Regions from separate parts of the Pseudomonas sp. PDNC002 genome, predicted to be linked through region 3. Evidence: predicted binding sites of a transcription regulator. Region 3 holds the regulator's gene; each other region holds the start of a gene.
What was found. The regulator sigma-54, encoded in region 3, starts transcription at its own class of promoters, with help from an activator protein. The targets are predictions, from matches to a motif close to ANTGGCATNNANNTTGCTNT.

Region 1: the regulator sigma-54 is predicted to act here: its motif matches at 2,149-2,168, upstream of flgB (flagellar basal body rod protein FlgB).
Region 2: the regulator sigma-54 is predicted to act here: its motif matches at 2,235-2,254, upstream of fliD (flagellar filament capping protein FliD).

The regions. Positions count from the first base shown of each region.
Region 1 is NZ_CP070356.1:3,014,008-3,020,883, reverse strand. Features, by position in the region: gene flgE (flagellar hook protein FlgE) at 1-510, opposite strand, end outside; gene flgD (flagellar hook assembly protein FlgD) at 538-1,236, opposite strand; gene flgC (flagellar basal body rod protein FlgC) at 1,253-1,696, opposite strand; gene flgB (flagellar basal body rod protein FlgB) at 1,702-2,109, opposite strand; gene cheR (protein-glutamate O-methyltransferase CheR) at 3,692-4,513, opposite strand; gene JVX91_RS13885 (chemotaxis protein CheV) at 4,635-5,573, opposite strand; gene flgA (flagellar basal body P-ring formation chaperone FlgA) at 5,642-6,400, shown strand; gene flgM (flagellar biosynthesis anti-sigma factor FlgM) at 6,542-6,856, shown strand.
Region 2 is NZ_CP070356.1:1,419,075-1,425,950, forward strand. Features, by position in the region: gene fliI (flagellar protein export ATPase FliI) at 1-436, shown strand, start outside; gene JVX91_RS06510 (flagellar FliJ family protein) at 436-858, shown strand; gene flgM (flagellar biosynthesis anti-sigma factor FlgM) at 1,046-1,330, shown strand; gene JVX91_RS06520 (flagellar protein FlgN) at 1,327-1,767, shown strand; gene fliD (flagellar filament capping protein FliD) at 2,295-3,644, shown strand; gene fliS (flagellar export chaperone FliS) at 3,641-4,039, shown strand; gene JVX91_RS06535 (hypothetical protein) at 4,023-4,340, shown strand; gene JVX91_RS06540 (flagellar hook-length control protein FliK) at 4,344-5,495, shown strand; gene JVX91_RS06545 (flagellar basal body-associated FliL family protein) at 5,540-6,028, shown strand; gene JVX91_RS06550 (FliA/WhiG family RNA polymerase sigma factor) at 6,035-6,784, shown strand; gene motA (flagellar motor stator protein MotA) at 6,798-6,876, shown strand, end outside.
Region 3 is NZ_CP070356.1:2,333,572-2,340,447, reverse strand. Features, by position in the region: gene JVX91_RS10850 (KpsF/GutQ family sugar-phosphate isomerase) at 1-752, shown strand, start outside; gene JVX91_RS10845 (HAD family hydrolase) at 753-1,277, shown strand; gene lptC (LPS export ABC transporter periplasmic protein LptC) at 1,286-1,858, shown strand; gene lptA (lipopolysaccharide transport periplasmic protein LptA) at 1,845-2,381, shown strand; gene lptB (LPS export ABC transporter ATP-binding protein) at 2,381-3,106, shown strand; gene JVX91_RS10825 (RNA polymerase factor sigma-54) at 3,361-4,863, shown strand; gene raiA (ribosome-associated translation inhibitor RaiA) at 4,942-5,250, shown strand; gene ptsN (PTS IIA-like nitrogen regulatory protein PtsN) at 5,259-5,726, shown strand; gene rapZ (RNase adapter RapZ) at 5,729-6,586, shown strand; gene JVX91_RS10805 (HPr family phosphocarrier protein) at 6,620-6,876, shown strand, end outside.

The DNA.
Region 1 (6,876 bases), 680 kb from region 3:
CTTGGGCGTGGTGGCGTTGGAGTTCAGGCTCAGCGTCGAGGTGATCGCGGTGGTCGGGCTCGGCGGCTGGTTGGCGGTGTCGACCTTCAGGTCGGTGATCACGCCATTGACGATGGAGCCATTGGCGTTGGTGCCGTAGCCCTGCAGGCGATTGCCCGAGCCATCGATGATGTAGCCGCTCGGATCGGTGTGGAAGGTGCCGTTGCGGGTGTACACGCGGGCGCCGTTGTCGCTGGTCATGAAGAAGCCGTTGCCGCTGACGGACAGGTCCAGGCTGCGACCGGTATTGTTCAGGTTGCCCTGGGTGAATTGCTGCGACACCGACTGGGTGATCACGCCGCTACCCACGGCGTTGCGGCCGGTACCCAGCATCGACGAGGCATAGAGGTCGGCGAACTCGGTGCGCGACGACTTGAAGCCGGTGGTGCCGACGTTGGCGATGTTGTTGCCGGTCACGTTCAGATCCATGGACGCGGCGTTGAGTCCACTCAGGGCGGTATTGAAAGACATGTGTTGCTCCTGTGCCGAAACGCGGCGTTATTTTCCGATGGTCTGAATGCTGGAAGCCGAGACGGCGCCGATACCAGCCAGGTTCAGGGTCATTTCGCCGCCGTTCTGGCCCAGCGTGACGCTGTTGACCGTGGCGGGCAGGTAGGTGGTCAGGGCGGTACTGGTGCCGTCCAGCGTGGCGGTGGCCTTCACGGTGTAGGAACCGGCATCCACCAGCTCGCCGCTGTCGTTCTTGCCGTCCCAGGTGAAGTCGATGTTGCCGGCCTTCTGGCTGCCCATGTCGACGGTGCGGACCAGGTCGCCCGAGTCGTCGTAGATCTTCAGCGTCACGCCATCGCCCTTGGACGGCATCACCAGCGAACCCTTGACGCCGGCGCTCGGGTCGTCGACCTGAACCTTGCTGGAGTTGACGATCACCGAGCGGCCGACCAGCGAGGAGGCCTGCAGGGCCTGCGACGACTGGAACGAGGAATAGAAGCTGCCCAGGGTGGTATCCAGGTTCTCCATGCTCTCCAGGCTGCTGAACTGCGCCAGCTGGGAGACGAACTCGGTGTTGTCCTGCGGGTCCAGCGGGTTCTGGTTGTTCAACTGGGTCACCAGCAGCTGCAGGAAGGAATCCTTGCCCAGCGCGCTGGTGCCGGTCTCGGCCGTGGACGCGTTCTTCTGTCCCGCGTTCAGCGACGTGAGGACCGAGTTCGAAGTGGTGTTGTCGGTATTGATGCTCATGGGGCGTCCTCTGCGCTTACTGACCCAGGGTCAGGACCTTCTGCATCATCTGCTTGGCGGTGTTCATCATTTCCGCGTTGCTCTGGAAAGAACGGCTGGCGGAGATCATGTCGGCCATCTCCTCCACCACGTTGACGTTCGGGTAGTAGACATAACCGTCCTTGTCGGCGGCCGGATGGTTCGGCTCATAGCGCGGCACCAGCGGGCTCTGGTCCTCGACCACGCCCAGTACCTGCACACCGGCGCCGGCCTGGTCGGTCTCGCCGAACAGCGATCCCTGGTCGCCGCCCTGGGCGTTCTGCAGCATGGTGGAGAACACCGGGTGACGGGCGCGGTAGGTCTGGTCGATGCTCGACGAGACGCTCTCGGCGTTGGCGATGTTCGACGCGGTGGTGTTCAGACGGGTGGTCTGGGCACTCATGCCGGTCCCGGCGATGTTGAAGACACTGGCGAGCGACATGGCGATTACTCTCCGCGCAGGGCGTTCATCAGCCCTTTGAACTTGCTGTTGAGGAAGGTGAACGAAGCCTGGAACTGCACGGAGTTCTCTGCGTAGTTGGCCTGTTCGATCTGCTCATCCACGGTGTTCTGGTCAACCGACGGCTGGTTCGGGATGCGGTACTTGAGCGATTCGTCCCCCATGGCCAGGCCATCCGCCTCGATGTGGCGGGTGTTGGTCAGGGTGGTGCTGAAGGTGCCGTTCTTCAGCTTGTCCGACTGGGCCGCCAGCACCGAGGCGAAATCCATGTCGCGCGCCTTGTAGCTGGGCGTATCGGCGTTGGCCAGGTTATTGGCCAGGACTTCAGCGCGCTGGGAGCGGAAGCTCAGTGCTTGCTGGTGGATGCCGAGGGCTTTGTCGAAGCTGATGCTCATGGTTGCGAACCTGTTTGCCGGTGTGGGCTTGCCAACACTTCAGCAAGGCCCGTGCCAGATTCGCAAATCGTTGATTATCAAAGGCTTGAGTGGGTACAGAGAGCGGCAAGGGGCGGCAAACAGCGGCAAGCGGCAACCGATTTCCTTGCCGCTACGGGCAAGACGGCAAGCTCGCCGCTGCGCCTTGCCGCCCCTTGGAAATCTCCCCGTAGGAGCGGACCTTGTCCGCGAAATCCAAAGCGCAGGAATCTGCTGCCGCAGGTGAGCTCCAAGGACTGCCGCCCGCACTCCGACAGTCGTGCCAGCGCCGGCCTGCGGGTGGATCGCGGATAAGATCCGCTCCTACAAAGAGCCGGCCCCTCAGCGCGGCTCAAAACATCGCGGACGATGCCCGCCCCTCTGCGACAGCCGATCACTGCGTAGGAGCGGACCTTGTCCGCGAAATCCAAAGCGCAGGCATCCGCTGCCGCAGGGAAGCTCCGCGGACTACCGCCCGCACTCCGCCAGTCGTGCCAGCGCCGGCCTGCGGGTGGATCGCGGATAAGATCCGCTCCTACAAGAGCCGGCCCCTCGTTGAAATTCGGCGCGGCTCAAGAACATCGCGGACGCCCCCTACGACAGCCAATCACTGCGTAGGAGCGGACCTTGTCCGCGAAATCCAAAGCGCAGGAATCTGCTGCTGCAGGGAAGCTCCGTGGACTGCCGCCCGCACTCCGCCAGTGGTGCCAGCGCCGGCCTGCGGGCGGATCGCGGATAAGATCCGCTCCTACAAAGAGCCGGCCCCACGTTGAAATTCGGCGCGGCTCAAAACATCGCGGACGACGCCCCCCTACGACAGCCGATCACTGCGTAGGAGCGGACCTTGTCCGCGAAATCCAAAGCGCAGGAATCTGCTGCCGCAGGTGAGCTCCATGGACTACCGCCCGCACTCCCCCAATCGTGCCAGCGCCAGCCTGCGGGCGGATCGCGGATAAGATCCGCTCCTACAAGAGCAGGCCCCTCGTTGAAATTCGGCGCGGCTCAAAACATCGCGGACGATACCCGCCCCTCTGCGACAGCCGATCACCGCGTAGGAGCGGACCTTGTCCGCGAAATCCAAAGCGCAGGAATCTGCTGCCGCAGGAAAGCTCCATGGACTACCGCCCGCACTCCGCCAGTGGTGCCAGCGCTGGCCTGCGGGCGGATCGCGGATAAGATCCGCTCCTACAAAGAGCCAGCCCCACGTTGAAATTCGGCGCGGCTCAAAACATCGCGGACGACGCCCCCCTACGACAGCCGATCACTGCGTAGGAGCGGACCTTGTCCGCGAAATCCAAAGCGCAGGAATCTGCTGCCGCAGGTGAGCTCCATGGACTACCGCCCGCACTCCGCCAGTGGTGCCAGCGCCGGCCTGCGGGCGAATCGCGGATAAGATCCGCTCCTACAAAGAGCTGGCCCCTCGTTGAAATTCGGCGCGGCTCAAGAACATCGCGGACGACGCCCGCCCCTACGACAACCGACCACTGCGTAGGAGCGGACCTTGTCCGCGATCAGGTGAATGCGATTGCAGGAACCCCGCCCGAACAGGCGGGGCAGCGGCCAGTCACTTGGCCTTGTAGATGATTCCCGGGCTGCACTGGACCATCTGGTAATGATCCGGCAGCGCGTTGAGCGCCTCGGAGGCGCCGAGGAACAGGTAGCCGCCGGGCTTGAGCGTGGCATGGATGCGCAGCAGGATGTCGCGCTTCACCTCGGCCGAGAAATAGATCAGCACGTTGCGGCAGAACACCATGTCGAACTTGCCCAGGGTCGCGTAGCTGTCCAGCAGGTTCAGCGCACGGAACTCCACGCGGCTCTTGATCGCCGGCTTCACCGTCCAGCGCCCCGGCGTCTTCTGGTCGAAGTAGCGCGCCAGGCGCTCCTGCGACAGGCCGCGGCCGATCGCCAGGCTGTCGTATTCACCCGCCTTGCAGGCGCTGAGCATGGAGCCGGAGAGATCAGTGGCGACGATCTGCACGCCCGCCTTCAGCTGGCCGAGGTTGGTGCGTTCGAACTCGTCGATGGCCATCGACAGCGAATAGGGTTCCTGCCCCGAGGAACAGGCCGCCGACCAGATGCGCAGGCGCTGGCCGGGGCTGGCCTTGATCATCTCCGGCAGCACGCGGTTCTTCAGCACCTCGAAGGGATAGGTATCGCGAAACCAGAGGGTCTCGTTGGTGGTCATCGCATCGACCACCTGCTCGCGCAGCTGGCTGCGCATCTGGATCTTCTGCACCAGCTCGCCCAGGGACTTGATGCCCTGCTGCTCCATCAACTTGTTCAAGCGGCTGGAGACCAGGTACTGCTTGTTGGCGCCCAGGAGGATGCCGCAGGTCTTCTCCAGGAAATCCCGGAACAGCTCGAATTCAGAATTGGTGGATGTCACAGATACGCCTCTTTGCTCGTGGACAGCTGCCGGTAAAACGACGGCAATTGCCTGACCGGTGTTCAAAAAACCTTAGACGATGCGGGCGGCACCGGCGCCACCCACACCTTGTCACGATCCGTCAGGCCGACGCGCCATCCACCGCCTTGATGCGATCCGACACGCGGGCCGCCAGGTCATCGGGACGGAACTTGGCGAGGAAGTCGTCAGCGCCGACCTTCTTCACCATGGCCTGGTTGAACACCCCGGACAACGAAGTATGCAGGAGAATGTGCAGATCCTGCATGCGCGGGTCGTGACGGATTTCCGCCGTGAGCGTGTAGCCGTCCATTTCCGGCATCTCGATATCCGAGATCACCATCAGCAGATCGCTACCCGGATGCCCACCGGCCTCCACCATCTGGTGCAGGTAATCCAGCGCCTGGCGGCCATCGTTGAGCGCCAGTACCTCGACGCCGACGGTCTCCAGGCAGCGCACCAGCTGCTTGCGCGCCACCGAGGAGTCGTCCACCACCAGCACGCGCTTGCTCACCGCGCGGGCCTGGGTGTCGGCATCCAGCACGCCTTCGGAGATGTCCTCCGAGGTCGGCGCCACTTCGGCGAGGATCTTCTCCACGTCGATGATTTCCACCAACTGGTTATCCACCCGCGTCACCGCCGTCAGGTAGTGATCGCGACCGGTGCCCTTGGGTGGCGGATGGATCGACTCCCAGTTCATGTTGACGATGCGTTCCACCGAGTGCACCAGGAAGCCCTGCACCTTGGTGTTGTACTCGGTGATGATCACGAAACTGTTGCCGATGTCCCGCAAGGCGTGACGGCCCGTGGCCAGCGCCAGATCGAGGATCGGAATGGTACCCCCGCGGATGTTCGCCACCCCGCGCACCACCTGGCTGGACTTGGGCATCACGGTCAGGCGGGGGCATTGCAGCACCTCCTTCACCTTGAACACGTTGATCCCGTACAGCTGGCTGCCGTTCAAGCGGAACAGCAGCAGTTCGAGACGATTCTGGCCAACCAGCTGCGTACGCTGGTTGACCGAATCCATGACTCCGGCCATTGAGCCTCCTGTGCACGCAACGCCGCCCCGACTCACGAAGACGGCATGACCATTGCTTGGATCGTTGCATGAAACAGGCAACGACATTTTTCCGACAGCTGAGACCCGCGCGCGCCCTGGTGGCTGCGCTGCTCGGCATGACGGGTGCGCTGACCCTCTCCCCGGCTGGGGCGGAAGGCTTCACTGCGCCTGAAATCCTTATCGGCTCCACCCAGGGCTTTCTTGAGTTCAAGGTGGAAGATTATCTGCAGACTTCCGGCATAGACGCGCGCTACGAGATCGAAGTCGCACGCATCGACCCCCGGCTGCGCCTGGCGCAGTGCGACAAGGACCTGACGCAGAAGCTGGAAAGCCCGGCGCAGCCCGTTGGTCGGGTTACCGTGCGAGTCCTCTGCGAAGGCACTTCGCCCTGGACGGTGTTCGTACCCGCGACGGTCAAGCTGTACCGTCAGGTTGTCGTCACCACCCTGCCCCTGCAGCGCAACCATGTCATCGAGTCCGGCGACATCAGCATCGTGGAGCGCGACGTCGGCCAGTTGAACCAGGGCTACCTGACCGACCCGCAGCAGGCGCTCGGCATGAAGCTCAAGCGTCCAACCGTCAACGACCAGGTACTGGCACCGGTGTTCCTCGAACAGGCGGCCGCCGTGCGCAAGGGCGACCAGGTGGTGATCCGCGCCAAGACCAGCGCGATCAACGTATTCATGCCCGGCGAGGCGCTGTCCGATGGCGTGCCCGGCGAGCAGATCCGCGTGCGCAACCTGCGCTCGCAGCGTATCGTCAAGGCACGGGTGGTCGAGCCTGGCACCGTCGAAGTCAGCCTGTAGCTCTCGGTTTGCCGGCGTTTCTGGCATGATGAACGCAACCTTGCTGAAAATGTGCTCGGGCGCACGAAAATTCGGCCTAAAGTTTCCTTCAAGACGGCCGAAAAGCTTGGCAAGCGTCCAATACCTCCAGAGGTTTCCAACATGGTCATCGACTTCAACCGGCTGAACCCAGCCTCTACGACAGCCAGCACTGGCCGTAGCAGTGCTGCCCAGAGCGGTCGCAGCGAAGCCACCGCCGATAATGCTCCCGTCAACGCCCCGACCAAGAGCGGCGAGTCGGTGCAGCTCAGCGACACCGCCCAGCAGTTGCAGAAAGTAAGCGATCAACTGAAGGATCAGCCCGTGGTCGACAACGAGAAAGTGGCTCGCATCAAGGCGGCCATCGCTGACGGCAGCTACCAGGTCGACAGCCAGAAAGTCGCCAGCAAGCTGCTCGATTTCGAATCCCAGCGCTGAGTTTCGCGCAGCGCCAGCTC
Region 2 (6,876 bases), 910 kb from region 3:
CGGCAACGGCGAGGGCGAGACGGGCAGCCTGAGCGCCATCTACACCGTGCTGGCGGAAGGCGACGACCACCAGGACCCGATCGTCGATTGCGCCCGTGCGATCCTCGATGGGCACATTGTGCTGTCGCGGCGCCTGGCGGATGTCGGACATTACCCGGCCATCGACATCGGCGCTTCGGTCAGTCGCTGCATGAGCCAGGTGGCGGACCCTCTGCATCTTTCCGCGGCAAGGCAGTTCAAGGAGTTCAGCGGCACCTACGAGCGCATCAAGGAGCTCATCCCGCTGGGCGGCTACACGCCGGGCATGGACGTGAAGACCGACCGCGCCGTGCAGCTGGCGCCGATGCTGGAGCGCTACCTGCGCCAGGAAACGGCGGATGGTGCCGAGCTGGCCAACAGCGTCGCCACCCTGCAAAGCATCGTTGGTGGCCGCTGATGAAGGCGCAGATCGACATGCTCGGGCGCCTGGCCGATGTGCGCGGTGGCAAGGTCCGCGAGCTGCTGGGTCGAGTGAATTACCAGCAGACGCTGTGCCAGCGCTACCGCAACAACATCACCGGACTCGACCGCCTGTGTGGCTTCAGTGTCGCCACCAGCACGCCGTTGCAGCGGCACAACCAGCAGCAGTACAAGGCGACCCTGCACAAGATGCTGCAGTTGCAGCGCCGCGAGCTGGAAGTCGCCGAACAGGCCCTGGCGCGTATTCAGGGCGAGTTGCTGGCGGCCATGCGCAGCGAGAAGGTGCTGACCCAGGTCATCGAGGCCAAGGTCGGCCAATGGCAGGCGCAGCTTGCGCAGCAGGAACAGAAAATCCAGGATGGCCTCGCCGCGCAGTCCTGGTGGCGGGCGCGGGCTTGAAACCGGTGAACATGGCGGATAACGCGTTCCGCGTTATGCGCCCTACGCCGGGACATGGAGCCGTAGGGCGAATAACCGCTTGCGGTTATCCGCCGGCCGTTTGGCGAACTCTGAACATGGCATTTAAGTTTTCCTTCGAGGCGGTCGCCCTCTGAGGGAAAGCCCCAAAAATACTCGGATAACGACCATGGAAATCACCCGGCAACTGACCAGCGCCGCGCTGGCCACCAGCGAGTCCGCCAAGAGCGCGCGCAGCGAGCGTGCCGCCCCGGTGGCAGAGACCAGCGCCAGTGCGCCGGTCAGCGATTCGCTGCGCCTGGACGAGATGCAGGAAACCCTGCGCGCCATGCCCGACGTGGACCAGGATCGCGTCGCCGAAATCCGCCGCGCCCTGATGAATGGCGATCTGGCCAACGACACACGCCTGCTCGCCACCAGCATTCTCTCCTACCATCGCGGCAGCGACGCATGACCCAGCGCGCGCGGCTGTTGCAGGTGATCGAGCAGGACATCCAGCAGGATGCCCGCGATTGCCTGGCGCTGCGCGAGCGCCTGCAGGAGCTGTATCGCCACCTGCTGGCGCGGGACAGCGCGCAGATCGAAGCGCTGAATCCCGATATCCAGGCGCTGCTCGACGCTGTCGCCGGCCGCGCCCAGCGCCGCAGCCGCGTGCTGCGCGCCTTCCATCTGCCGATGGACGCAGAGGGCATGCGCACGCTGCTCTCCAACTACACGCCGCCGCGCCGTGAGGAGCTGCAGCAGGAGTGGCTGCAACTGGGCCAGCTCACTGCCCAGTGCAAGCGCCTCAACGAGCGCAACGGCAAGCTGCTGGCGATGCACCACGACATCCTCAGCCAGCTGATGGGCGATCCGCGCGAACAGCCGGTGTATTCCCAGCAGCTGTACTGACCTGATTCGTAGGAGCGGACTCCGTCCGCGATGGTGTCCGGCGTGATGCGGACCTATCGCGGACGGAGTCCGCTCCTACGCGAGTTCCTGTCTCTCTGTGCAGTGCACAAGGCCCCTCACCCTAACCCTCTCCCGCTTGCGGGAGAGGGGACCGTTCGGCGCAGGATGAAACCTCGACATCAGCCAGCACAATCTGCCCCCTCTCCCTCAGGAGCGGGGCGCGTAGCCAGGGCTGGGGTGAGGGAAGGCCGCTGGCAGCGATACGTCCGGCAGCGGCTGCAGAGTCTGCAAAAACACCCCGCCGAAACCCCTTAACAAATCCCTCCCCACGGTCGCCCTTCCTCTGCATCAGGGCGCGCGCCCGGCAGGCGGAAATTCCGCTTCCCGCTACGCGCCAAACCACGCCGGGCGGAAGTTCACCTTCTCCCCGGGTAGCCCGCAAAGCCTTGAACGACGGGCCTTACGGCATTGGCATCGTAATTGCTCCTGACCTTATGCAGAGGGGGGGCACAAAGAGGTGGATTCAGATGGCGACCATAGATTCCGATTACGTCAAACAGATGGCCCAGCAGCTGGCCACGTACGAAGTGCAGAACGGCCTGAGCAAGGCTGATCGCAACAAGTCGTCGTACCAGTCCCAGCTGACCGCGGTGACCTCCCTGGAGACGGCGCTCAAGAGCTTCTCCACGGCGGTGAAGAACCTGCAGGGCGTGACCGGCAGCAAGACCAGCATGCTGGTCAACAGCGCCACCCTGAGCAAGGACGGCTACCTGACCGCCAAGGTGGACAAGACCGCTGTGCCCGGCAGCTACGACTTCTTCGTCGAGCAGCTCGCCACCAGTCACCAGCTGTCGCTCTCCGGTTTGCAGGCCAGCGACATCGACACCCAGGGCACCCTGACCCTGGGCCAGAACGGCAAGTCCTTCGACATCGACCTGAGCAAGATCGACACCGACGGTGACGGCAGCAACTCGCTGGACGAGTTGGCTGCGGCGATCAACAAGGCCACCGACAACACCGGCGTGAAGGCCACCCTGGTGCGCAGCAACGGCCAGGTCTCGCTGGTACTGGGCGCGGACAAGTCCGGCGCGGCGAATGCCATCAGCCTGTCGCTGAGCGGCACCGACAGCGGTAACAGCGCCTTCGAGAACGCCATCGGCAATCCGCAGGAGCTGTCCAAGGCGCAGGACGCCCGTGTCCGCCTGGGCGGCGAGAGCGGCATGTTGCTGAGCAACGCCAGCAACACCTTCGACAACATCATCGACGGCGTCAGCGTCACCTTCACCCAGGCGCAGAAGCCCGGCGAGGCGCCCATCACCATGACCGTGGCGCAGGATCAGAGCGAGACCAAGAAGAAGGTGCAGACCTTCATCGACGCCTTCAATGCGCTGGCCGGCCAGATCGACAGCCTGACCGCCGCCGGCGACCAGAACGGCAACGCCCGTGGCGCCCTGGCTGGCGACTCCAGCGTGCGGGCCATCGAGAACGCGCTGAACCAGATGGTCCGCACCACCTTCGGCGGCGCCAACCTGATCAACTTCGGCATCAGCGCCGACCGCAGCGGCAAGCTGACCCTCGATGCCACGCGCTTCGAGAAGGCCATCGCCGCCGACCCGGAAGGGCTCGACAAGCTGTTCATGGGCAAGGGCAACCTGCTCGACAGCCTGGACAAGGGTGTCGCGGTCTACACCAACAGCACCAACGGTGTGATGAAGAACCGCAAGGACGCGCTGAACAACAGCCTGCGCCGCGTCGACGATGACTACGACAACCTGCAGAAGCAGTACGACACCTACTACGCGCGCTACCTCAAGCAATACACCTCGATGATGCAGGTCATGCAGTCGATGAGTCAGACCAGCGGGATGTTCGGATGAGTGCCTACGGCATGAACGAAAGCTACGACAGCTATCGGATGATCGACCTGGAGGCCAAGGCCGCGTCGTCTTCGCCCTATGAACTGGTGCTGGTGCTGTTCGACGGCCTGCTCGACGAGCTGGCCCGTGCCCGTGGGCATATCGAGCACAAGCGTTATCAGCAGAAGGGCCGCTCGCTGGAGAAGTGCCTGAACATCCTCAATGGGCTCAACGGCGCGCTCGACTACGAGAATGGCGGCGACACCGTCCAGGGCCTGGCGCGCCTGTACGACTACTGCATCTACCGGCTCTCCGACGTCAGCGTGTCGCTGGACGTCGCCGGCATCGATGAAGTCGTGCGCCTGCTGGGCATCCTGCGCGAAGGCTGGGAGGGCGTGAGTGCCGCTCGTGGATGATCGCCAGCGCCTGCTCGAGCTGTACGAACGGCTCGGTGCGGCGCTGCAGCGCAAGGACTGGAAAGCCATGGGGCAGGTCGACCTGGCGATCCGCGCGCAACTGGTGACGATGTCGTCGCAAGCCGGGTTGGCGGCCGATGTGCTGCTGGCCAAGAAACGTCTCAAGCGCCTGCATGAGCAGGCATCCCAGGCCTGCGCCGAGGAGTGCGAGCGCCTGCGTCGCCTGCTGCTGTCGCACCTGGAGTACGCCGAGGGGCGTTCGGCGTACATGCAGGTGGACAGCTTCCAGGAGGGTCGATAGACCGTGATCCAGTTACCGACCCAATCCCCGCCCACCACGGACCGCGATGCGCGCCCGGTGGCCGAGGCACGTCCGCCGGTTTCAACGCGTGACGACTCACGCGTTGCCGGCTTCCGCGCGCAGCAGCCGACGCAGTCGAATGCCGGCGAGCGGGCGATCAGCGTGCAGTCCTTCCTGACCCAGTTCGACACGGCGCAGGTCGAGCAAACCACGCAGCCACCGACCGTCGCGCAGCCGGGGCTTCCCGAGGCACTGCCTGCGGAAGACACCGACGCCGACATGTCCGCCCAGCGGGTCGACGATGCCTCGCCTTCCGGCGCGGAAAGCTGGCTCGCCGGCATGCTCAGCCAGGCCGGGCTGGTGGTCCAGGCGCGGGATAATCCACCGGCACGGACTTCCGCACAGGTTCCGGGGTTCGCCACCCAGTCCGTCGATCCATCTGTGCAGTCCGCACCCGCTGCGGTCAAGCCCGAAGACATGCTGCTGCCGCCCGCCGAGCCGCAGGACGAGGCTGGGAAAGTCGCTGCCCCGGCCCCGCGCGAGGCCACCCAGAGCCAGGCGCAGACGCTGCTGCAACAGCACCTGACTGCGACCTCGGTGGCACCGGAATCCCCCGCGCCGTCATTGCCTGGTGCAGCGCCCGTCACGAGTCTTCCGGCCGGCGACAACAACGCTCCAGCCACTGTCAGCGCAGCCGCGACGCCACTGTTCGACAAGCCCCTGCACCTCAAGGGCAACACCGAGGCCCATTGGGGCGAGCAGATGCTGACGGCGCTGCGCGACAACGTCGAGCTGCAACTGACCCAGCGCGTACAGAACGCCACGATCCGTCTCGATCCGCCGGAGCTGGGCGCCATGGAGATCCTCGTGCGCCACGAGGCCGGCCAGCTCAACGTGCAGATTTCCGCCAGCAACGGCGACGTCGTGCGCCTGCTGCAGAACACCAGCGAGCGACTGCGCCAGGAGCTGGTCGGGCAGAACTTCCTGCAGGTCAACGTGCAGGTCTCGCCCGATGCCCAGTCCGGCCAGCAAGGCCAGCAGAACCGCCAGCGCTTTGCCGACGAGCAGGTCGCGGTCGCCGCCAACCCGCGCGATGCGCAGGCGGGCGAGCGCTCCGCGCCGCGTGGCGACAGCGACGTACTGATTACCGTGTAGGCCGTCTGCGGTCCGCATCCCCACAGGATTTTTCGAGAAACCCCATGTCCACGCCGCGTCTCGTTCTACTGATGCTCATCGTGAATATCGCCGTCGTGCTGGGTGGCGTGTTCGTCAATTACAAGATGATCAAGTCCGCCAGCCTCGCCCCGGCCGCTGCTGCTTCCGACAAGGAGGGCGGCAAGGAAGACGCCGGGGAGGAGGAAGAGCAGGAGAGCGCCGAATACCTCTTCGTGCCGGTGGAAAAGATCATCGTCAGCTCCCGTGGCGAAGACCGCGAACACTACTTCGTGATCGACCTGGTGCTGCAGGCCAAGGCTGAGCAGGAGCGCAAGAAGCTGGAAAGCGTCGCGCCCATGGTGCGCAGCTCGGTGGTTGCAAACCTGACCCCGGAGAAGTTCGAAGTGCTGCGTGCCATGCCCATCGGCGACGTGCAGACGCGCCTGGAGAAGGCGGTGATCGACGACTTCGCCGCGCGCAAGGTGGTGGTGCCCTTCGAGCACGTGATGCTCAGCAAGATGGTCGTCCAGTAAGCCGCCATGCATGCCCTTCGCGATCCCGCCTGCGACTACGTCGCCGCCTATGCCGGTGAGGGTGGACATGTCCGCCTGACGCCGGCCGCCGAGCAGCGCTGGATGATGCAGTACCTGCCCCTGGTACGCCGCATCGTCAGCCAGCTGTCGCTGCAGGCCAACCAGGTGCTGGACCGCGAGGACATGGAGCAGATCGGCCTGATGGGCCTGCTTGAAGGCCTGCGCCGCTACGGCGAACCGGATGAGCAGTTCGGCCGTTTCGCCGCGCTGCGTATCCGTGGTGCGATCCTCGACGAACTTCGTCGCCTCGACTGGCGGCCGCGCCAGGTCCGGCAACAGGCGCACAAGGTGCGCGATGCGATCCGCGCGCTGGCACGCCAGCTCGGCCGCGTGCCCAGCGACGAAGAGGTACTCGCCGCCACCGGTCTCGACGAGGCGGGCTACCAGGACTACCTGCGCGCCGAATCCTCCGAGGCCATCGAGAGCTTCGACGCGCTGCTGCAAAACGGCCACGACGGCGTGCAGGGAAGCGGCGAAGCGCTGGAGGAGCGGGTGCTCAAGGAGCGTCTGCTGGCCCAGGCGCTGGAACGCCTCAATGAACGCGAGCGGCTGATTCTCAACCTGTATTACCAGCACGAGCTGAACCTCAAGGAAATCGCCCTGGTGCTGGAGCTGACCGATGCGCGCATCTGCCAGCTGATGAAGCAGGCGATCGGCAAGTGCAGCCGTTTCCTCAACGACCCCGACACTCTCTGAAGAATCCATAACCATGCAGAAAATCATCGGCGCCCTGATCATCATCGCCGCCGTGCTCGGCGGCTACGCCATGGCCCACGGCGACATGCGCG
Region 3 (6,876 bases):
TTGTACACCCGGCCGAAGCCAGCCACGGCGACATGGGCATGATCACCAAGGACGACGTCGTCCTGGCCCTGTCCAACTCCGGCTCCACCGCGGAAATCGTCACCCTGCTGCCGCTGATCAAGCGCCTGGGCATCACCCTGGTGAGCATGACCGGCAAGCCCGACTCGCCTTTGGCCAAGGCCGCCGCGGTCAACCTGGACGCTGGCGTCGAGCACGAAGCCTGCTCGCTGAACCTGGCGCCGACCTCTTCCACCACGGTATCCCTGGTGCTGGGCGACGCCCTCGCCATCGCCCTGTTGGAAGCCCGCGGCTTCACCGCCGAGGACTTCGCTTTCTCGCATCCGGGCGGCGCACTGGGCCGTCGATTGTTGCTGAAAGTGGAAAACATCATGCACGTGGGTGAAGAACTGCCGCAGGTTTCCCCCGGCACCTCACTCAGCGGCGCGCTGCTGGAAATGACCCGCAAGGGCCTGGGCATGACCATCATCCTGGGCGAAGACGGCCACCTCGCCGGCGTCTTCACCGACGGCGACCTGCGCCGCACCCTGGACAAGGGCCTGGACGTCCGCCAGGTCACCATCGACCAGGTCATGACCGTACATGGCAAGACCGCCCGCCCGGACATGCTCGCCGCCGAAGCACTGAAGATCATGGACGACCACAAGATCAACGTCCTGGTCGTGGTCGACGACAATGACCACCCGGTCGGCGTCCTCCACGTCCACGACCTGACTCGCGCGGGAGTGATCTGAATGACCGCTGACCTGCTGCAACGCGCGAAAGCGATCCGCCTCGCGGTGTTCGACGTCGATGGCGTGCTCACCGACGGCAAACTCTACTTCCTGCCCGATGGCGGTGAGTTCAAGACCTTCAACACCCTGGATGGCCACGGCATCAAGATGCTCATGGCCTCCGGCGTGCGCACCGCGATCATCACCGGCCGTTCCAGCCTGGTGGTCGAGCGCCGGGCGAAGAACCTGGGCATCAATCACCTGTTCCAGGGACGTGAAGACAAGCTGGTCGCCCTTGACGAACTGCTCACGGAACTGGGTCTAGGCTATGAAGAAGTTGCCTACCTGGGTGACGACCTGCCCGACCTGCCGGCCATTCGCCGCGCCGGGCTGGGCATGGCGGTCGCCAGCGCCGACCCGTTCGTGCGCCAGCACGCCGATGGCGTGACCCAGGCTCGCGGTGGCGAAGGAGCGGCGCGCGAATTCTGCGAGCTGATCATGCGCGCCCAGGGCACTCTCGACGCCGCCCAAAGTGCGTACCTCTAGAGCCGAACATGCCCAAGACATTCCGCCAAAAGCTGTTGCTCGCCCTGATCGCCATCCTGATGATCGCCCTCGGCTATTACTGGAACGTGCGCCTGGACTTCAGCGAGCGGCAACTCAAGTCGCAGACCAGCGACGCCATCGATTTCTATGCGGTCAACGCGCACAGCGTGCAGTTCCGCCCCGACGGCAGCCTCGCCTACGAGATGACCGCCGACAAGCTCGAACACCTGAAAGCAACCGACGTGACCCTGGTCACCACGCCTGACCTCTACTTCCACCGGGAGAATGAGCCGCAGCCGTGGCATGTCCAGAGCGTTCGCGCCGAAGTGGCCCCCGAAGGCAAGCAGGTCGAGCTGATCGACGACGTGCGCGTTGCGCGCACCGACGCGCAGCAGCGCACGCTCCTGCTCAACACCTCGCGCATGACGGTGTTCCCAGACAAGGACTATGCGCAGACTGACCAGCCCGTGAAGATCACCGAACCCAACGGTGTGACCACGGCAGTTGGCATGAAAGCGTATCTGAAAGACAGCCGGATGCTCCTGCTGTCCAACGTAAGAGGTCAGCATGAGGCTCGTTAACACCCTCCCCCTTCTTTTCAGCCTCGCCGCCGCTATCGGCAGCTCTGCCGCCTGGGCCCTTCCCACCGACCGGGAACAGCCGATCCGCGTTCAGGCCGACAGTGCCGAACTGGATGACAAGCAGGGCGTGGCCGTCTATAGAGGCGACGTGGTGGTGACCCAGGGCAGCATGAAGCTGACCGGCAACACCGTTACGCTCAAGCAGAACAAGGACGGCGACATCGAAGTCGTTACCTCGGTCGGCAAGCCCGCCTACTTCGAGCAGAAGCCGGCGCCGGAAAAGCAGATCACCCAGGCCTACGGCCTGACGATCCAGTACTTCGTCACCCAGAACCGCGTCGTCCTGATCGACCAGGCCAAGGTAATCCAGGAAGGCAACACCTTCGAAGGCGAGAAGATCGTCTACGACACCCAGCGCCAGATCGTCAACGCAGGCCGCGCCACCGGCGCCCAGGTGACCACGCCGCGCCCGCGTATCGACATGGTCATCCAGCCCAAGAAAAAGCAGGATCAAGCGCAGTAATGGCAACGCTAACCGCGCAGCACCTCGCCAAGAGCTACAAGAGCCGGCAAGTCGTCCGCGATGTCAGCATGAGCATCGAAAGCGGGCAGATCGTCGGCCTGCTCGGCCCCAACGGAGCGGGCAAGACCACCTGCTTCTACATGATCGTCGGCCTGGTCCGCGCCGATCAGGGAATCGTGCGCATCGACGAGCAGGACGTCACGCACCTGCCCATGCACGGCCGCGCGCGCGCAGGCATCGGCTACCTGCCCCAGGAAGCCTCGATCTTCCGCAAGCTGTCGGTGGCGGACAACATCGGCGCCATCCTGGAAACCCGTAGCGACCTCGATCGCGCCGGCCGCCAGGAAGCCCTGGAAAGCCTGCTCGAGGAATTCCACATCCACCACATCCGCGACAACCTCGGCATGAGCTTGTCCGGCGGTGAACGCCGCCGTGTGGAAATCGCTCGCGCCCTGGCCAGCTCGCCGAAGTTCATCCTGCTGGACGAACCCTTCGCCGGCGTCGATCCGATCTCCGTAGGCGACATCAAGCAGATCATCCATCACCTCAAGGCCAAGGGTATCGGTGTACTGATCACCGACCACAACGTCCGCGAAACCCTGGATATCTGCGAGACGGCGTACATCGTCAACGACGGTCAGCTGATCGCCGAAGGCAGCGCCGAAAGCATCCTCGCCAACGACCTGGTGAAGGAAGTCTACCTGGGCCACGAGTTCCGCCTCTAAGGCCCCACACCGCGCCCTGCCTGGGCGCGGCAGCCAATCCCTCCCCTCGCCCGTGGCGCGGCTCGCCTGCCGCTCCACGACGCATTCGGCTGCCCGGCATCCCCTGGCGCAACCGGGTTGTAACGAAAGGTCGACAGCCTCTAGGCAAAGCGTCCAAACTCAGGCATATAATTTGCTTCCTCGCGGCGCCCCGGCGTCCGTAGTCGTGGATATGGCGCGCTTTGCGCCAGCGAACAAGGTGCCTAGTTCCAGCCATGAAACCATCGCTAGTCCTCAAGATGGGCCAGCAGCTGACGATGACCCCGCAGCTGCAACAGGCCATCCGACTGCTCCAGCTCTCCACGCTGGACCTCCAACAGGAAATCCAGGAAGCCCTGGAGTCCAACCCGATGCTGGAGCGCCAGGAAGAGGGCGAGGACTACGACAACAGCGACCCCATGGCCGACGGCGCCGAGTCCGCCGTCAACGGCACCAGCAGCAACTCCCAGGACAACTTCCAGGAAAGCACCACGCCCAACGCCGACAGCCTCGACGAGGACCAGTGGGCCGAGCGCATCCCCAACGAGCTTCCCGTCGATACCGCCTGGGAAGACATCTACCAGACCAGCGCCAGCAGCCTGCCCAGCAACGACGACGACGAGTGGGACTTCACCTCCCGCACCTCCGCCGGCGAGAGCCTGCAGAGCCACCTGCTGTGGCAACTGAACCTGGCACCGATGTCCGACACCGACCGCCTGATCGCCCTGAGCATCATCGACGGCATCAACGACGACGGTTACCTCGAAGAATCCCTCGACGACATCCTCGTCTCCATCGACCCCGAACTGGGCGTGGAAATGGACGAAGTGGAAGTCGTCCTGCGCCGGGTCCAACAGCTCGAACCCGCCGGTGTCGGCGCACGCAACCTGCGCGAATGCCTGCTGCTGCAGCTTCGCCAGATGCCCGCCAAGACCTACCTGCTGACCGAGGCCCTGAAGCTGGTTTCCGACCACCTCGACCTGCTCGGCAGCCGTGACTACAGCCAGCTGATGCGCCGCATGAAGCTCAAGGAAGACGAGCTGCGCGAGACCATCGAACTGATCCAGTCGCTGCACCCACGCCCCGGTTCGCAGATCGAGTCCGGCGAAGCCGAGTACGTGGTGCCGGATGTCATCGTCCGCAAGCACAACGAACGCTGGCTGGTGGAGCTGAACCAGGAAGCGGTGCCACGCCTGCGCGTGAACTCGCAGTATGCCGGCCTCGTGCGCCGCGCCGACTCCAGCGCCGACAACACCTTCATGCGCAACCAGCTGCAGGAAGCGCGCTGGTTCATCAAGAGCCTGCAGAGCCGCAACGAGACGCTGATGAAGGTGGCGACGCAGATCGTCGAGCACCAGCGCGGCTTCCTCGAGTACGGCGAGGAGGCGATGAAGCCGCTGGTCCTGCACGACATCGCCGAAGCCGTCGGCATGCATGAATCGACCATCTCGCGCGTCACCACGCAGAAGTTCATGCACACGCCGCGCGGCATCTTCGAGCTGAAATATTTCTTCTCCAGCCACGTCAGCACCTCCGAGGGCGGCGAGTGCTCGTCCACCGCGATCCGCGCCATCATCAAGAAACTGGTCGCGGCTGAAAGTCCGAAAAAGCCATTGAGTGACAGCAAGATCGCTGGTTTACTGGAGGCACAGGGCATTCAAGTGGCACGTCGCACCGTAGCCAAATACCGGGAGTCCCTAGGAATCTCTCCCTCCAGCGAGCGTAAACGGCTGGTGTGACGTTGATCCACGCCAAGGTGTTCCGGCGGCAGGCCAAATAACCTGCCACTTACACACGGGCAATAAGGAGAAAGCGGTATGCAAGTCAACATCAGTGGACATCAACTGGATGTGACCGACGCCCTGCGCGACTATGTCGGCGAGAAACTAGGCCGACTGGAGCGCCACTTCGACAAGATCACCAATGTTCAGGTCATCATGGAGGTCGAGAAGCTGAAGCAGAAAATCGAAGCCACCCTGCACATCGCCGGAGGCGAAGTGGTGGCCTGTGCCGAGCATGAAGACATGTACGCGGCTATCGACCTTCTTACCGACAAACTCGACCGCCAGCTGATCAAGCACAAGGAAAAATACCTCGAACGCCAGCAAGGTGTGGGCGTTCGTTAACCCCCTCTATGATCCGACTTGAGCAAATCCTGACCCCCGGCCGTTCCCTCGTGAACGTGCCGGGCGGCAGCAAGAAACGTGTCCTCGAACAAATCGCCAACCTGGTGGCTCGCGAGCTGCCGGGTTTCGATTCCCAAGACATCTTCGACAGCCTGGTGGCCCGGGAACGCCTGGGCTCCACCGGTTTCGGCAATGGCATCGCCATTCCGCACTGCCGCCTCCCCGGCTGCCAGTCGCCCATCAGCGCCATCCTGCACCTTGACCACCCGGTAGACTTCGACGCCCTCGACGGCGCTCCGGTGGACCTGGTGTTCGTGCTGCTGGTGCCGGAAGCCGCTACCGAGGAGCACCTGGAACTGCTCCGGCAGATCGCTTCCATGCTCGACCGTTCCGACGTCCGCGACCGCCTGCGCCACGCCGCCAACGGCGAGGACCTGTACCGGATCGTCGTGGACTTCCAGAACAACGGGCACTGATCATGCGCCTGATCATCATCAGTGGAAGGTCCGGCTCGGGCAAGAGCACCGCGCTCAATGTGCTCGAGGACAACGGCTTCTACTGTATCGATAACCTGCCGGCAAGCCTCCTTCCGGATCTGGCCCAGCGCGCGCTGCTACACACCGAACTGCTGCACCCGCAGGTTGCGGTCTCCATTGATGCACGCAACTTGCCCAGCCAACTGCAACGCTTCCCGGAACTGTTGCAGGAAGCGCGCGACAAGCACATTCAGTGCGACGTCCTGTATCTCGATGCGGACGATGAAACCCTTCTCAAGCGTTTCTCCGAGACGCGCCGCCGCCACCCGCTGACCAACGACACCCGCTCGCTGGCCGAAGCCATTGGCGACGAAACGAGCCTGTTGGCGCCCATCGCCGACCTGGCCGACCTCAAGCTCAACACCACGAACCTGAACCTGTATCAGCTGCGCGACGTACTCAAGCTGCGCCTGCTGAACAAGCCCGAACTGGGCACCGCGTTCCTGGTCGAATCCTTCGGTTTCAAGCGCGGCATGCCGGTGGACGCCGACCTGGTGTTCGACGTGCGCTGCCTGCCCAACCCCTACTGGAAGCCGGAACTGCGCGAGCACACCGGGCTGGATGTGGAAGTGCAGGAGTACCTGGCCGCGCAACCCGACGTCGAGGAGATGTACCAGGATATCCTCGGCTACCTGAACAAATGGCTGCCGCGCTTCGCCGCGAGCAACCGGGCCTACGTCACCATCGCCATCGGTTGTACCGGTGGTCAGCACCGCTCGACCTACCTGGCCGAGCGTATTGGCCGGGCCCTCAAGGACACCCTCACCAACGTGCAGATTCGCCACCGCGACCTGAGCTAGCAGCGACAGACAACAAAAGGACAGCCCCTCGCGATGCCCGCCCTCGAAGTCACCATCATCAACAAGCTTGGCCTGCACGCCCGTGCGGCAGCCAAATTCGTCGGCGTCGCGGGACGTTATCCCTGCCAGGTTCGCGTGGGGCGCAATCCGGAGAGCACGGTGGACGGCAAGAGCATCATGGCCGTGATGATGCTCGCTGCCGGCAAGGGCACCAATCTGCACCTCGCCGCCGAAGGCGAGCAGGAAGACGAAGCGCTGAAGGCGCTGGTCGACCTGATCAACAACTACTT